One region of the Lentzea sp. DG1S-22 genome, then DNA from elsewhere that is predicted to be linked to it. Evidence: predicted binding sites of a transcription regulator. Region 1 holds the regulator's gene; the other holds the start of a gene.

What was found. Region 1 encodes HspR, which represses chaperone genes until heat shock. Its sites were predicted from a motif close to ANNTTGAGTNNNNNNNACTCAANNT; they were not measured.
Region 2: V1227_RS33485 (adenylate cyclase) is a predicted target of HspR. The motif match lies at 4,170-4,194, and genes of this name have one in related genera.

The regions. Positions count from the first base shown of each region.
Region 1 covers NZ_CP143276.1:6,192,764-6,199,572, forward strand. The annotation lists gene grpE (nucleotide exchange factor GrpE) at 1-98, shown strand, start outside; gene dnaJ (molecular chaperone DnaJ) at 116-1,279, shown strand; gene V1227_RS28995 (heat shock protein transcriptional repressor HspR) at 1,285-1,713, shown strand; gene V1227_RS29000 (hypothetical protein) at 1,710-2,222, shown strand; gene V1227_RS29005 (SDR family oxidoreductase) at 2,207-3,103, opposite strand; gene V1227_RS29010 (TetR/AcrR family transcriptional regulator) at 3,190-3,765, shown strand; gene glyA (serine hydroxymethyltransferase) at 3,748-4,965, opposite strand; ZMP/ZTP riboswitch at 4,979-5,063, opposite strand; gene V1227_RS29020 (FAD-binding oxidoreductase) at 5,067-6,170, opposite strand; gene V1227_RS29025 (pyridoxamine 5'-phosphate oxidase family protein) at 6,603-6,809, shown strand, end outside.
Region 2 covers NZ_CP143276.1:7,049,452-7,056,260, reverse strand. The annotation lists gene V1227_RS33505 (M1 family metallopeptidase) at 1-368, shown strand, start outside; gene V1227_RS33500 (NUDIX hydrolase) at 365-994, opposite strand; gene V1227_RS33495 (adenylosuccinate synthetase) at 945-2,177, opposite strand; gene V1227_RS33490 (hypothetical protein) at 2,179-3,159, opposite strand; gene V1227_RS33485 (adenylate cyclase) at 3,162-4,169, opposite strand; gene V1227_RS33480 (mechanosensitive ion channel family protein) at 4,285-5,367, shown strand; gene V1227_RS33475 (hypothetical protein) at 5,518-5,793, shown strand; gene V1227_RS33470 (S8 family serine peptidase) at 5,845-6,809, opposite strand, start outside.

The DNA of each region.
Region 1 (6,809 bases):
TCCTGCGCCGCGGCTACACGTTCGGCGACAAGCTCGTCCGGCCCGCGCTCGTCGCGGTGACCGACCACGAGCCCGGTGCGCCGGCTGAAGAAGCGTAGGGAGGAGGAGACGTCCGGTGAGTGCTAGGGACTGGATCGAAAAGGACTTCTACCGCGAGCTGGGCGTCTCCTCCGACGCGTCGGCCGACGAGGTCAAGAAGTCGTACCGCAAGCTCGCCCGCGAGCTGCACCCCGACGCGAACCCGGGTGACGCCAAGGCCGAGGCCCGCTTCAAGGCGGTCTCCGAGGCCTACGGCGTGCTGTCGGACCCGGCGAAGCGCAAGCAGTACGACGAGGCCCGCCGGCTGTTCGCGGGCGGTGGGGGCTTCCCCGGCTCCGGCGGGTTCGGCTCGGGCGGCTTCGACGTCAACGACCTGTTCGGCCGTGCCGCGCAGGGCGCCGGTGGCGGCGGCCTGGGCGACCTGCTCGGTGGCCTGTTCAACCGCCGCGGTGGTGCGTCGGCCGGCTCGGCCACGCGCCCGCGCCGCGGCGAGGACGTCGAGACCGACGTCCGCATCGACTTCACCGAGGCGGTGAGGGGAGCGACGGTGCCGCTGCGCCTGTCGTCCCCCGCCGCCTGCACCACGTGCAACGGCTCGGGTGCCAGGCCGGGCACCACGCCGCACACGTGCGCGACCTGTTCGGGTTCCGGCCTGGTCACGCGCTCGCAGGGCGCGTTCGCGTTCAGCGAGCCGTGCCGCGACTGCCGCGGCACCGGCCGGATCATCGACGACCCGTGCCCCGAGTGCGGCGGCGACGGCGTCAGCACCCGCACCCGCACGCTGACGGTGCGGATCCCGTCCGGGGTCGACGACGGCCAGCGGATCCGCCTCGCGGGCCAGGGCGAACCCGGCCGCAACGGCGGTCCGAACGGCGACCTGTTCGTGCGGGTGCACGTCAACCCGCACGGCATCTTCGGCCGCCAGGGCAACGACCTGACGCTGACGGCGCCGATGACGTTCCCCGAGCTCGCGCTCGGAACGACGTTGACCGTGCCCACGCTCGACGGCAAGGTGACCTTGAAGGTGCCCGCCGGAACCGCCTCCGGGCGGGTGCTGCGGGCCCGGGGCAAGGGCATCACCAAGCGCGACGGCTCCGCCGGGGACCTCCTGATCACCCTGGAGGTCGCGGTGCCGAACAACCTCTCGTCCGAGGCCCGCGCGGCACTCGAGGCGTACGCGGACGTGACGAAGGGCCACGACCCCCGTGGTGATCTGAACGCACTGCTTGAAGGGCGGTGAAAGCGGTGGGTTTTCCGTTCCCTCCCGGGACCGATGAGGACACGCCGTTCTTCGTGATCTCGGTGGCGGCGCAGCTGTCCGGGCTGCACGCCCAGACCCTGCGGTCCTACGACCGGATGGGCCTGGTGTCGCCCGGCCGCACGCCCGGTGGCGGGCGCCGGTACTCGATGCGCGACATCGTGCTGCTGCGCGAGGTCCAGCGGCTCTCGCAGGACGAGGGCGTGAACCTCGCGGGCATCAAGCGGATCATCGACCTGGAGAACCAGGTCGACGCCCTCCGCTCGCGGGTGGCCGAGCTCCAGCAGGAGCTCGCGCAGGCGCACGCGGCGGCCGACTCGGCCGCCGCCGCCGTGCACGCCTCCTACCGGCGGGACCTGGTCCCGATCCGGCAGGAGACGGCGCTCGTCGTGTGGAAACCGAAGCCCCGCAAGTGATCGAGCGCCTCTACGAGGTCTTCGCGACGCCGCGTCCCCGCGTGGTCGAGTTCTGCGACCACTGCGTGGACGCCGCGAGCGTCGCGCCGTTCACCGAGGTTCCGCTGCGCCGGCTGACCTCCGAGCACCTCGGGGAGTTCTGGCTGCGGTCCGGGACGATCGGCGACGAGACCTTCGTGCGCTACCTGCTCCCGCGCGTGATGGAGCTGATCGCGGCCGGTGAGCTCGACGCCGACTTCTTCTGGCTGCGCCTCGTGACCGAGGCCCACGAGAACGGCGGCCCGGACGAGCGGGCGGCGATCGAGGCGTACTTCCTCGCCACACCGCCCGCGCTGGCGGGTCTCGTCACCGGACGCCTGCGCGACCTGCCCCCCGGCGGTTCGGTGGCCGCGTGGCTGCGCGGACCGGAACCCCTCGCCGTGCTGGAGGAAGCCGCGCTGACCGAGCCCGATCCGGACGGCGCGTTCTCCGAGGCGCACCTCGAGCTCGAAGCTCACCTCTCGAAGTAGAACCCGGCTTCCAGGTCCTCCAGGAGGCCGGGTTCCCGCGGTTCCCAGCCCAGCAGGGCCTTCGTGCGCTCGGCCGACGTCGGTGAGTCGCGTGACACCATGAACGCCAGTGCGCCGAAGTGCTCCTGTGCTCGTTCGGCCGGGATGCTCTCCGTCGGCACGCCCAGTTTGCGGCCGATGACCTCGGCGATCTCCCTCATGGTCACGGCCTCCTCTGCCACCGCGTGCAGCACCGAGCCGGCGGGTGCCTTCTCCACGGCCAGCCGGTAGAGGCGTGCCGCGTCCAGGGTGTGGCCCGCTGACCAGCGATTCGTGCCGTCGCCGGGGTAGCCGGAGATGCCGGTGGCCCTCGCGGTCCTGACCAGGGTCGGGATGAAGCCCGCCGTGTCCAGGCGGCTGTGGACGGTCGGCGGCAGGACCACCACGGAGCCGCGGACGTCCCGGGCGTCGATGATCGCGTTGCGGGCCGCGCCGCGGGGGCTGTCGTCCGGGACGCGTTCCTCCTCGGTGGCCGTGCGGCCCAGGTCCGAGTACGACAGGGTGCCGCTGGTGCCGACCAGGGGCTTGCCGGTGCCCGCCAGCTCGTCCAGGAACGCCCTGACGACGGTGAGGTCGGCGTCGGCGGCGCCCTGGTAGTCGCCCGCGTACATCTCGTCGTGCTTGAACGCCAGGTGGATCACCGCGTCGGACTCGGCCGCGCCCTTGCGCAGGCCGTCCAGGTCGTCGAGGTCGCCCAGCCGGGCGGTGGCGCCTTGGGCCTCGACCTCGGCGGCGGACGCCTCGGAGCGGGCCAGGCCCACGACCTGGTGGCCTGCTCGCAGGAGTTCGGGGACCACCGCTGATCCGACGTGACCGCTGGCGCCCGTGACGAAGACCTTCATGGGTGCTTCTCCAACAAGTGATGGGACTTGGTCTCATCAACCGTAGCAGAGTGATGGGACTAAGTCGCATCACTTAGGATGGGCGCATGGGTCGATGGGAGCCGGACGCGCGGGAGCGGTTGGTGCGCGCCGCACTCGACCTGTTCGGCGAGCAGGGGTACGAGAACACGGCGGTCGCGCAGATCGCGGAGCGCGCCGGGCTCACGAAGAGCACGTTCTTCCGGCACTTCCGGGACAAGCGCGAGGTGCTGTTCGGCGGTCAGGACGAGCTGGCCGAGGTGCTGACGACCGGCATCGCCGAGACCCCGGAGGGGGCCGGACCCCTGGCCGCGGTCGGGGCGGCGCTGGTCGCCGTCAGCGCCTGGTTCACCGACGAGCAGCGGGCGTACGGGCCGCAGCGGCAAGCGGTGATCGCGGGCAACGACGAGCTGCGCGAGCGTGCGGCGTTGAAGATGGTCGGGTTCGCCGTCGCGATGACGGACGCGCTGAAGCGGCGCGGGGTCGCCGAGCTGGAGGCCGCCGTGGCCGCCGAGCTCGGCGTGCTGGCGTTCCAGCGCGGCTACGACGCGTGGCTGGAGGCCGGCGGGGACTTCGGTGAGATCACCCGCCGGACGCTCCGTGACGTGTGCGAGGCCGTCAGCTCGCTAGAGGGCGCCGAGTAGTTCCTCGACCTCGGCCGCGATGCGGTCCAGGGCCTGCTCGTCGTCGTGGGCGGTGATCGCGCGGTCCATCCAGTCCGCGATCAGCGGCATCTGCTCCGGCTTCAGGCCGCGGGTGGTGACGCCGGGCGTGCCGAGGCGGATGCCGGACGGGTCGAACGGCTTGCGGGTGTCGAACGGAACGGCGTTGTAGTTGAGCTCGATGCCCGCCCGGTCGAGCGCCCGCGCGGCCGGCTTGCCGCCGATCAGCTTCGACGTGAGGTCGATCAGGACCAGGTGGTTGTCGGTGCCGCCGGACACCAGGTCGAAGCCGCGTTCCAGCAACGCCTCCGCGAGGGCCTGGGCGTTCTTCACGACCAGGTGCGCGTACTCGCGGAACTCCGGCTGCGCGGCCTCGTGCAGCGCCACGGCGATGGCGGCCGTGGTGTGGTTGTGCGGCCCGCCCTGCAGACCGGGAAAGATCGCGCGGTCGACGGCCTTCGCGTGCTCGGCGTCGCTGAGGACCATGGCGCCGCGCGGGCCCCTGAGGGTCTTGTGCGTCGTCGTGGTGATCACCGGGGCGTGGCCGACCGGAGACGGGTGCGCCCCGCCCGCGACCAGTCCGGCGATGTGCGCGATGTCGGCGACGAGGAGCGCGCCGACCTCGTTCGCGATCTCCGCGAACGCCGGGAAGTCGATGGTGCGCGGGATCGCCGTGCCACCGCAGAAGATCACCTTCGGGCGTTCGGCCAGCGCGAGGGCGCGGACCTCGTCCAGGTCGACGCGGCCGGTGTCCTTGCGGACCTCGTACTGCACGCTGCGGAACCACTTGCCGGTGGCCGAGACGCTCCAGCCGTGCGTGAGGTGGCCGCCCATCGGCAGCGACATGCCCATCACGGTGTCGCCCGGCCGCAGGAAGGCCAGGTAGACGGCGAGGTTCGCCGGGGAACCCGAGTACGGCTGGACGTTCGCGTGGTCCACGCCGAACAGCGCCTTCGCGCGCTCCTGCGCCAGCAGCTCGACCTGGTCGATGACCTGCTGGCCCTCGTAGTACCGCTTGCCGGGGTAGCCCTCGGAGTACTTGTTGGTCAGCACCGAACCTGTTGCCTCGAGCACGGCGGCCGACACGTCGTTCTCGGACGCGATCATGCGCAGTTTCCGGGCCTGCCGCTCGGCCTCTGCGGTGACCAGGGCGAACACGGCGGGATCTGTCTCAGCGAGCACAGCGCGACTCCACGCCGGGCACCCAGGCGTTCGGTGCGCTCGGCAGTCGCTTCCCGGTGGTCGCTTCCACCCTCGGCACGCCAGTCGCGGACGTGCCGAGCTTAGTCCAGCGTGAACGGGTCGTACTTGATCCGGTCGAGCGGAGTTCCGGCGACCAGCATGCGGGAGACCGTCGACCTGATCATGGCGGGGCTGCCGCAGACCAGGACGTCGCGTTCCTCCCACGCGCCGTAGCGGGTGACCACGTCGGCGAGGCTGCCCTGCTCGACACCCCGGACGCCGGGGTCGGACTCCAGCACCGGCACGACCGTGAGCCACGGGTTCGTGGTCGCGATGCGCTGCAGGTTGTCCAGGTCGTAGAGGTCCTCGCGGGTGCGGCCGCCGTAGAACAGGTGCACGCGCGGGTTCTCGCCGTACTGCGCCATCTCGTCGATGATCGCGTGCATCGGCGCGACACCCGTGCCGCCGGCCACCATCAGGATGTCCGACCCGGCCGTGCGGTCGACCGAGAGACGTCCCATGGGCGGTCCGATGCGCCACGTGTCACCGGCCTGCGTGTGGCCGACCACCGAGCGGGACACCCAGCCGCCGTCGACGGACCGGATGTGGAACTCGATGACGCCGTCCTCGCGGGGGGCGTTCGCCGGCGAGTAGTACCGCCACAGGCGCTTGCGCTGCGGCGTCTCCACGCTGACGTACTGACCGGCCTTGTAGTTGACCGGGTGGTCGGGCTGCAGCCGCACGACCGCCAGGTCCCACGAGACGCGCTGGTGCTCCAGCACCGTCGCGTGCCAGTACGCGGGCCCGTTGTCGGCGTCGGCCGCCTCCTGCATGGCCCTGGCCATGAGGGTGTAGGCCTCGGCCCACGCCATCTCGACCTTCGGCGTCCAGGCGGCACCGGCGAACTTCTTCACCGCGGACAGCAGTGCCGTCCCGACCGCCTCGTAGTGGACGTTGATGACACCGAACTTGCGGTGGTCGCGGCCCAGCTGGCGCAGGAACGGGATGAGGTCGTCCGGGCGGTCGACCATCTGCACCACGTGCACGAGGGCACGCAGCAGACGGCTGCGTTGCACCTCCATGTTCGCGGGGAACATCTCGCGTGTGGCGGGCGAGAGCGAGAAGAGCATTCCGTAGAAGAACTTCGCCACTTCTTCGGAATGCGGCTCCACCACCGCGAAGCTCTCCCGGATCATCCGCACCATCGCGGTGACGCCGGGGGGTGGCTCTCGGTGGGGCGGGGTAGGGATGGGGCTCAGCACAGCGTTCGCAGTCATGGTCCGCGCGCAGTCTCCACGTTCTGGTTGGCGCCAGCAAGGCGCTGTCGTCCTCGTCAAGCATCCGTCCCCCGACAGGGTGGACAGTAACCCCTGTTCGGGCCGCTTGACTCCTTGATGCCACCTTCGAGCGAAGCACGATTACTTTAGGTGAGTGGTTGCTACCGCAACAGTGTGAATGTGAGGGTCCTTCTGTACCGGGTTGCGTGCTTGCGTGCTTGGGTAGGCCGCGTGTCCCCGCCTGAGTTGACTGAAACCACCTCACCCAACCGTGTCGAGCTCCCCGGCTCACGCGGAGAGCACTTCCTCCAATGTGCCCTGGAGACGTCCGATCGCGCCAGACGCTTCTACACGGACCAGGTGCTGGACCACCTCAACCCCGCGATGGCCGACTTCGTCGGCCGGATGGAGATGGCCTTCATCTCGACGGCCGACGCCGACGGCGAGTGCGACTCGACGCTGCGCTGCGGGCCGGCCGGGTTCCTCCACGTCGTCGACTCGCGGACCGTCGTGTACCCCGAGTACCGCGGCAACGGCGTCATGGCGTCGCTGGGCAACATCATGGAG
Region 2 (6,809 bases), 860 kb from region 1:
GGGAGCACATCTGGCTCAACGAGGGCTTCGCCAGCTACTCGGAGTGGCTGTGGTCCGAGGCTTCGGGCGGCCGGTCCGCGGACGCGTGCGCGGCCGGGGCGCGGGACCTCCTGCGGCGGCTGCCCCAGGACATCGTGATCGGACGGCCCGGCCGGGCCGAGTGGTTCGACGACAGGGTCTACAAGCGCGGAGCGCTGACGTTGCACGCGTTGCGCCGCGAGATGGGCGACGACTCGTTCTTCGCGCTGCTGCGGGAGTGGTGCGCGCGCAACCGGCACGGCGTGGTGACGACCGAGGACTTCCTCGCCCTCGCCGGGCACCGGGGCCTGCTGACCCGCTGGCTGTTCGAGACCGAGCTGCCCCGCTAGGCCGTCCACTTCCACACCAGCGGCGGACGGCCTCCCCTGGGCAGGGCGGCGGCGTGCTCGCTGGTGCGTTCGAGGCCCGGCACGCGGTCCATCGTGCGCCCCAGGTTGGCCGGGTACGGCCTGTCCCCGGTCAGCGACTCCGTCACGTCGAGCGCCTGCGCCGTCGTGAACTCCCGCCCGAGCAGGCCCGCGGTGAACGGCACGTCGCGCCACAGCTTGTCCGCGAGCAACGGGCGGCAGTCGGCGACGATCCGGTCGTGGTCGAAGGCCAGCGGCGGCACCTCGCCCAGGCGGCTCCAGACGGCCACGTCGCCGCTCGGGCGGGTCACCGTGGCCCACAGCGCGATCGACAGCGTCGGACCGCGCGGGTCGCGTGACGGCTCGTCGAACGTGGCCAGCTGACCGGTCGCCGTCACGGACTCCTCGGCGAGACCGAGCTTGCCGGTGACCGCCCTGGTGGTCGCGTCGCGCAGGCGCTCCCCCTTGCCCAGCAGGACACCCGGAAGAGCCAGCTCGCCGGCGAACGGCTCCTGGGCGCGCGGTGCCACCCCCACGAGCACCGCGCGCGCCTCCGGGTCAAACCGGAGCACGATCACGTCCACCGACACCAACGTCGACTCGATCATGTCGTGGATTCTCCCGCACCGCGTAGTCCGCCCTGGACGGGCCCGCTCCGGCCACCAGCACCTCGACGCCGAGCAGTTCTCGCAGGTACGCCAGCGGATCCGGCATCTCCTCCAGCACCGGACCGGAGGCGACCTTCAGGCCGCGCGCGTCCAGGTGCGTCACGGCCAGGCCGTCGATCCCGCCGCAGCACCGCACCGAGTAGCGCAGCAGATCGGCGTCCAGGTGGCCCGCCCGCCACACGCCCTGGAACTCCCCCGTGCCGTTGTGCGCCTCCGGGAACCGCTCGAGCACGGCCGAGTCCTCCGTCGGCAGCGGGCCCGCGCCGTGCCGCGTCTGGTACGTCCTGGTCACGCCGATCACGCGGGCGGGACGGCCGTCGAGCAGCTCCCGCGCGTTGCGGGGCGTCACCGTGGACCACGTCGTGTGCGGGTGGAAGCCGTACGTCTCGTCGAGCAGGACGCCCTGGGCTCCCTCGAAGACGAGCCGTCCGGCGTCGGCGAGCCGCCCGGCCTCGTCCCCCGTCGTGATCCGGACGGCGTCCGCGAACGAGGTGTAGAGCTCGACCAGCTCGTCCACGCGGCCGACGTCGCCGGTCAGCGGCTCGTAGAACCGGGCGAGCTGGTCGAGCTCGCGCCGCAGCGCCCTCGGGTCCAGGCAGTCGCCGGCCCTCGGTGCGGGGCCGGGGTCGCCGAGCACCCGCTGCTCCTCGACCACCTCACCCCGCACCGCCCCCCGGTCGCCGAGGAGCCCGTACCAGACGGTCTCCCCGATCCCCTTGCCGCACGACCCGTGCCGGTCGGCGCCCCTGGCGATCTCCCGCGCCCTGTTCGCGGCCACGTGGAACGGGGTCGTGAGCAGGGCGCCGGCGTCGATCGACACCAGTGACAACGGGTCGGCGACGCCGATCGCCTCCAGCTCGCGCGACTCGGTCGCGAGGGCGATCGGCTCGACGAGCACGTGGCGCGAGAGCCAGGTCGGCACGCCCGCGAGCGTGCCGGACCCGAACTGGCTGAACGTGTGGTGCCGGCCGTCGGCCACCACGTTGTGCGCGGCCTGCGCTCCCCCGTTGAACCGCACCACCGCCGACACCGGCCCGTCCGCGCACAGCGCGTCGACCACGGCTCCCTTGCCCTCGTCGCCGAACCCCAGTCCGACGACGATGACGTGCTCGTCGCGCCTCACGTCAGCTCAGCCTCACGTCGTCGGGGCCGTCGATGCCGAGCGGCGTGGCCGACGCGGTGAGCGAGCGCGCGCCGACCGTGGCCAGCGCCTTGCCGACGGCCTCGCTCTCGGCGGCCGAGCCGATCTCGGCGAGGTCGGCCAGGGCCTGGTCGAGGTCCACGACGCTCTCCTCGACGCCGATCGTGGCGGCGATCAGCTCGCACACCGCGCCGGGGTCGTCGAGCTTGAGGAAGTTCTGCCCGAGGATCGACCGCCAGTGCTCGCCGATGCTGTCGTCGTGGAAGTACGACGACTGGTTGGGCAGGATGAAGTAGACGTGCCACCTGCGGGCGAGCTCGCGGTACACCGACACCGGGTCGATGTCCTGGTTCACCTCGTCACCGATGACCCTGCGGATGTGCCTGGCCTCCAGCCTCGGTTTGTTCAGCTCGTCGCCGATGATGAACAGGTAGCCCTTGCGGCCGCGCTTCTGCCAGGCGTCGGTGACGACGTGCCGCGCGATGAAGTACGCGGCCAGCTCGTACGACTCGCTCTTCTGCCCGCCGCCGTTGCCCTCGAGGAAGATGTCCCGCAGCTGCTCGTCCATGCGGTTGTCCGACTCGAACTGCCCGACCTGCAGCGGCACGCGGTCGCTGTCGGCGTCACCGATGCCGCCGAACATCAGCTGCGGGTCGGCCAGGTACCCCTTGCGCTGCAACAACCCGTGCAGCTTGCCGAGCTTGCCCTGCATGATCCGCGGCACCGCGCCCATCGACCCGGTCACGTCGAACAGCACCGCGATCGGTGTCGAGTCGGCGTGGTCGGGCGAGTCGCGGCACTCGCGGAAGCCGACGCCCAGCGGGTCGAGCGACGGCGCGGCCTTCCAGCTCGCGGCGGGCGTCGCCCTCATCGAGGCGGTGTAGCCGAAGTCGGCGATCCCCTTGGCCGCGCGGAAGGTCTTCGCCGCGGCGTAGGCGTTGTCGTCCCACCTGCCGTGTCCCATGGTCATTCTCCTGTCTGGGGAAGGGCGAACGGGCGGAAGCGCCGCGCGCCGTAGAGGTCTTCGAGGAGGTCGTCGTATTCCTGGATCAGGTCGACGGCGTCGGGCCGCCGCTCCGGGTGTTCCTGCAGGCAGCCGCGAGCGAAGGCGCGCTGCCGGTGTTCGTTGTCCGCCAACAGGTCGAGCATCAGCGCGTGTGCCATGTGGACGTCCGTCGCGGCCGTGACCGGCTGCTGCGCAACGACTTCCGGCGGGTAGGTGATGGTGCCGCTGGTCGCGAGGAGCCGTTGTCCCTCCTCGACGGCGAACGACCAGCCGACCAGCACGATCCCGTGCTGTTCCGGGTGCACCATGACGTTCTCGGCGGTGACGGCCCCGTGCACCAGCCCGCTCTGATGTGCGCCGGCCAGCGCCTTGAGCAGCCTGCGGTGCATCCACGCCCAGTCGCGCCCGTCGAGGCCGGACGGGTAGGCGCGCCGGACGTCCGCGAGCGTCACGAAGCCGTCCAGCAGCGGGTCGAGCACCGTGAAGGCGCGCGACCCCTTCGCGACGTCACCCGAGGTGTCGAGCAGCCGCGGGTAGAACGGGCGCAGCCACGGGTTGTGGTCCGTGAAGGACTCCAGCGTCCGCAGCGCGTGCCATTCCGCGTGCAGCAACGGGTTGAGGGCCGGGTTGCGCACCACCTTGACCACGTGCGGACCGTCCGCTTCGTACAGGTTGGCGATGCTGCCGACCGCGAACGGCTCCCCGACGCGGTAGACGGCGGTCTTGGTCCTCAGCTCGACGACCGCGCCGTGCGACCACTCGTGGTGCAGGCGGGTCAGCTCGGCGGACGCCGCGTGCGCCCTCGTATCGTGCGGCCCGACCACGTCGGGGTGCAGCACCGAGGCCAGCGCGCGGAACCGGCGCCGAGCCTGCTTGCGCAGGTCGGAGTCGGTGGTGCGCGGCCCGAAGAGCGCGTCGGGCGACGTGGCGCGTTCCACCAGTTCCAGGGCCTCGGCTGTCGTGAACATGGTTTGAGTCTATGTAACTCAAACCCGGTTGGCAACGGGGTTCTCCGTGACCCGGCTCATGGTGTCCCCGTCGCGAGACGCCGGGTATCCCGTCCCGATACCGGAAGGAGGAAACGTGCTGTTCGTCGTCATGGGCTTTTCCGTGGCCTTCGCTCTGCTCGTGGTGGAGGTGGTCCACCGGCTGGTGCGCCGCTTCACCCACAGCGGGAAGATGTACCGGCCAGGCCAGTTGTTCGGAGCGCTGCTGGCCGCTCAGATAAGCCTGAGCGCCTACCCGGTCGACGTGCCGATCACCCTGCACGCCCTGGGCATCGCGCTGATCCTGGCCGGGGCGTGGTTGCTGGCGGCGCTGATCAGCACGCTCGTCGACATCTCGCTGTCCCGCATCCGCACGGACGTCACGGACAACCGGCACGCCCGGCGCGTGCACACCCAGGTCATGCTGGTGCGGCGGCTGGTCCTCGTGGTCATCGGCGTGCTCGCCGTGGGCACCATCCTGATGACGTTCCCCGGCGCGCGGGCGGTCGGGTCTACCGTGCTGGCGTCCGCGGCGGTGATCGGCGCGGTGGCGGCGTTCTCCGCGCAGTCGTTGCTGGGCAACCTGATCTCGGGCCTGCAGATCGCGTTCAGCGACGCGGTGCGGCTCGACGACGTCGTGGTGGTCGAGGGCGAGTGGGGCCGGGTCGAGGACATCACGCTGACGTACGTGGTGCTGCACCTCTGGGACGACCGCCGGCTGGTGCTGCCCACCTCGTACTTCCTCAAGACCCCGTTCGAGAACTGGACGCGCACGCAGTCGGCGCTGCTCGGCACCGTGGAGCTCGATCTGGACTGGACGGTGCCGGTCGAGGCGATGCGGCAGGAGATGCGGTCCATGCTGGAGGGCAACGACCTCTGGGACGGGCGGGTGTCCGTCCTGCAGGTCACGCAGGCCACCAACGGGTTCGTGCGGGTGCGTGCGCTCGTGAGCGCGTCCGACGCCGGAAAGCTGTGGGACCTGCGCTGCCTCACGAGGGAGCACCTCGTGGACTGGGTCCACCGCCGGCACGACGGCGCACTGCCGCAGGTCAGGACGCGGACGGTCACCGGCGTCAACAGGGCGCAACCCGCCTCTGACCAGCACACGGACGCGCGCGTGTTCGGCGAGAGCGCGGACGGCGCACTGCGGGAGCAAGCGTTTGCGGGTCCCCGGCAGTAGGACAGCCCGAAAATCAGGTGCAACCACCCGCGGCGGGCGTTCCGTCCTCCGAGCATGAGAAGACCGCTCGCCGTCGCGTTTTGCGCGCTGGCTCTCGGCAGCTGTGGTACGAACGGGTCCCCAACCGTGCCGTACGCGGAGGTACCTGTCGTGTCATCGGCCAAACCGGACAAGAACCGGATCGAGCAGGCGAAGCGCGACGGCCACCTCACAGTGCTACTGATGATCTCCGTGCAGCCGGGACGCGACGAGGAGGTCGAGCAGGCACTGACGGAGCTGGGCGCGACCGTCGAGTCGCGCGATCCCAGGATCGGCTACCTGCGCGCCGAAATGCCCGTGGACAAGGTGGAAGACGCGTACCTGGTCGCCGGCGTGTCCAAGGTGGACGTGGACGAGCCGCTCGGGAACAGGCTGCCCGAACCGTAGAAAGCCCCAGGATCTCGTGGACCCTGGGGCTTTCCGCGTACTACCGGACTGCTAGCTGACTGCCTGGATGATCACGGCACCGCGACCGACGACGTTCTCGTCCGCCGTGCGCACCTCGAGCTCACCGCGCAGCACGCGGCCGGCACCGGGCTGGCCGAGCGGCGTGATGACGCCCGTGGCGTTCCACGACGCACCGGCGGCGCGGTCGGCGTTGGTGTCGCTCACGGTCAGCGTGCCGAGAGCGGCCGAGGTGTAGACGTCGAAGTAGTCGTACGCCGTGGTGCCCGCGGGCACCGCGTAGCCGTCCACCTGGACGCGCCACAGACCCGCTGCCGGGTTGGTGACGGTCGCCGACTCCTCGGAGTCCGCGTCAGCCGACTGACCGGCGACGACGCACGTGCCGCTGGTGCAGTTCAGCAGGAACAGGTCGAGGTCGGCGCCCTGGTCGGCGGTGTTGCCGATCGTGGCGGTGAGCCGCGACGAACCCGGCGCGACCTGGATGTCGAAGAACTTCGTCTCCAGGTTCGCGATGGTCGGGCGGTCCTGCTTCGCGCTGCCGACCGCGCCGGCCGCGAGGCGGCCGTTGAACACGGCCTGCGTGTTCGTGACGGTGTAGCTGCGCTCGATCGGGGTGCCCAGCGCCGCGGACGGGATGACGTCCGGGTTCGGGCTGACCGACGTGCCGAGCACGGACGCGGTCACCGAGTACGGCGCCACGTCGGCGTCGGAGGTGCGGCGCGCCTCGACCACGATCTCCCACACACCGGCCATCGGGTTGGCCACCGTGCGGCTGGTGGGGGTGCCACCGGCACAACCGGCGCCCGCGTCCGGGTTGTAGCAGTTGGTCGAGCTGGTCACGTCCAGCGGCACACCCTGCGGGGTGAAGCGCAGGAAGCGCACCTGGCCCTTGCCGGCCTCGGCGCCACCGGCGGCCATGTCGACCTTCAGCGCGCTCGTGCCCGCGGGCACGTTCACGAAGAGGCTGGTCGACTGGTTGCGCGCGATCGTGCCCGTCT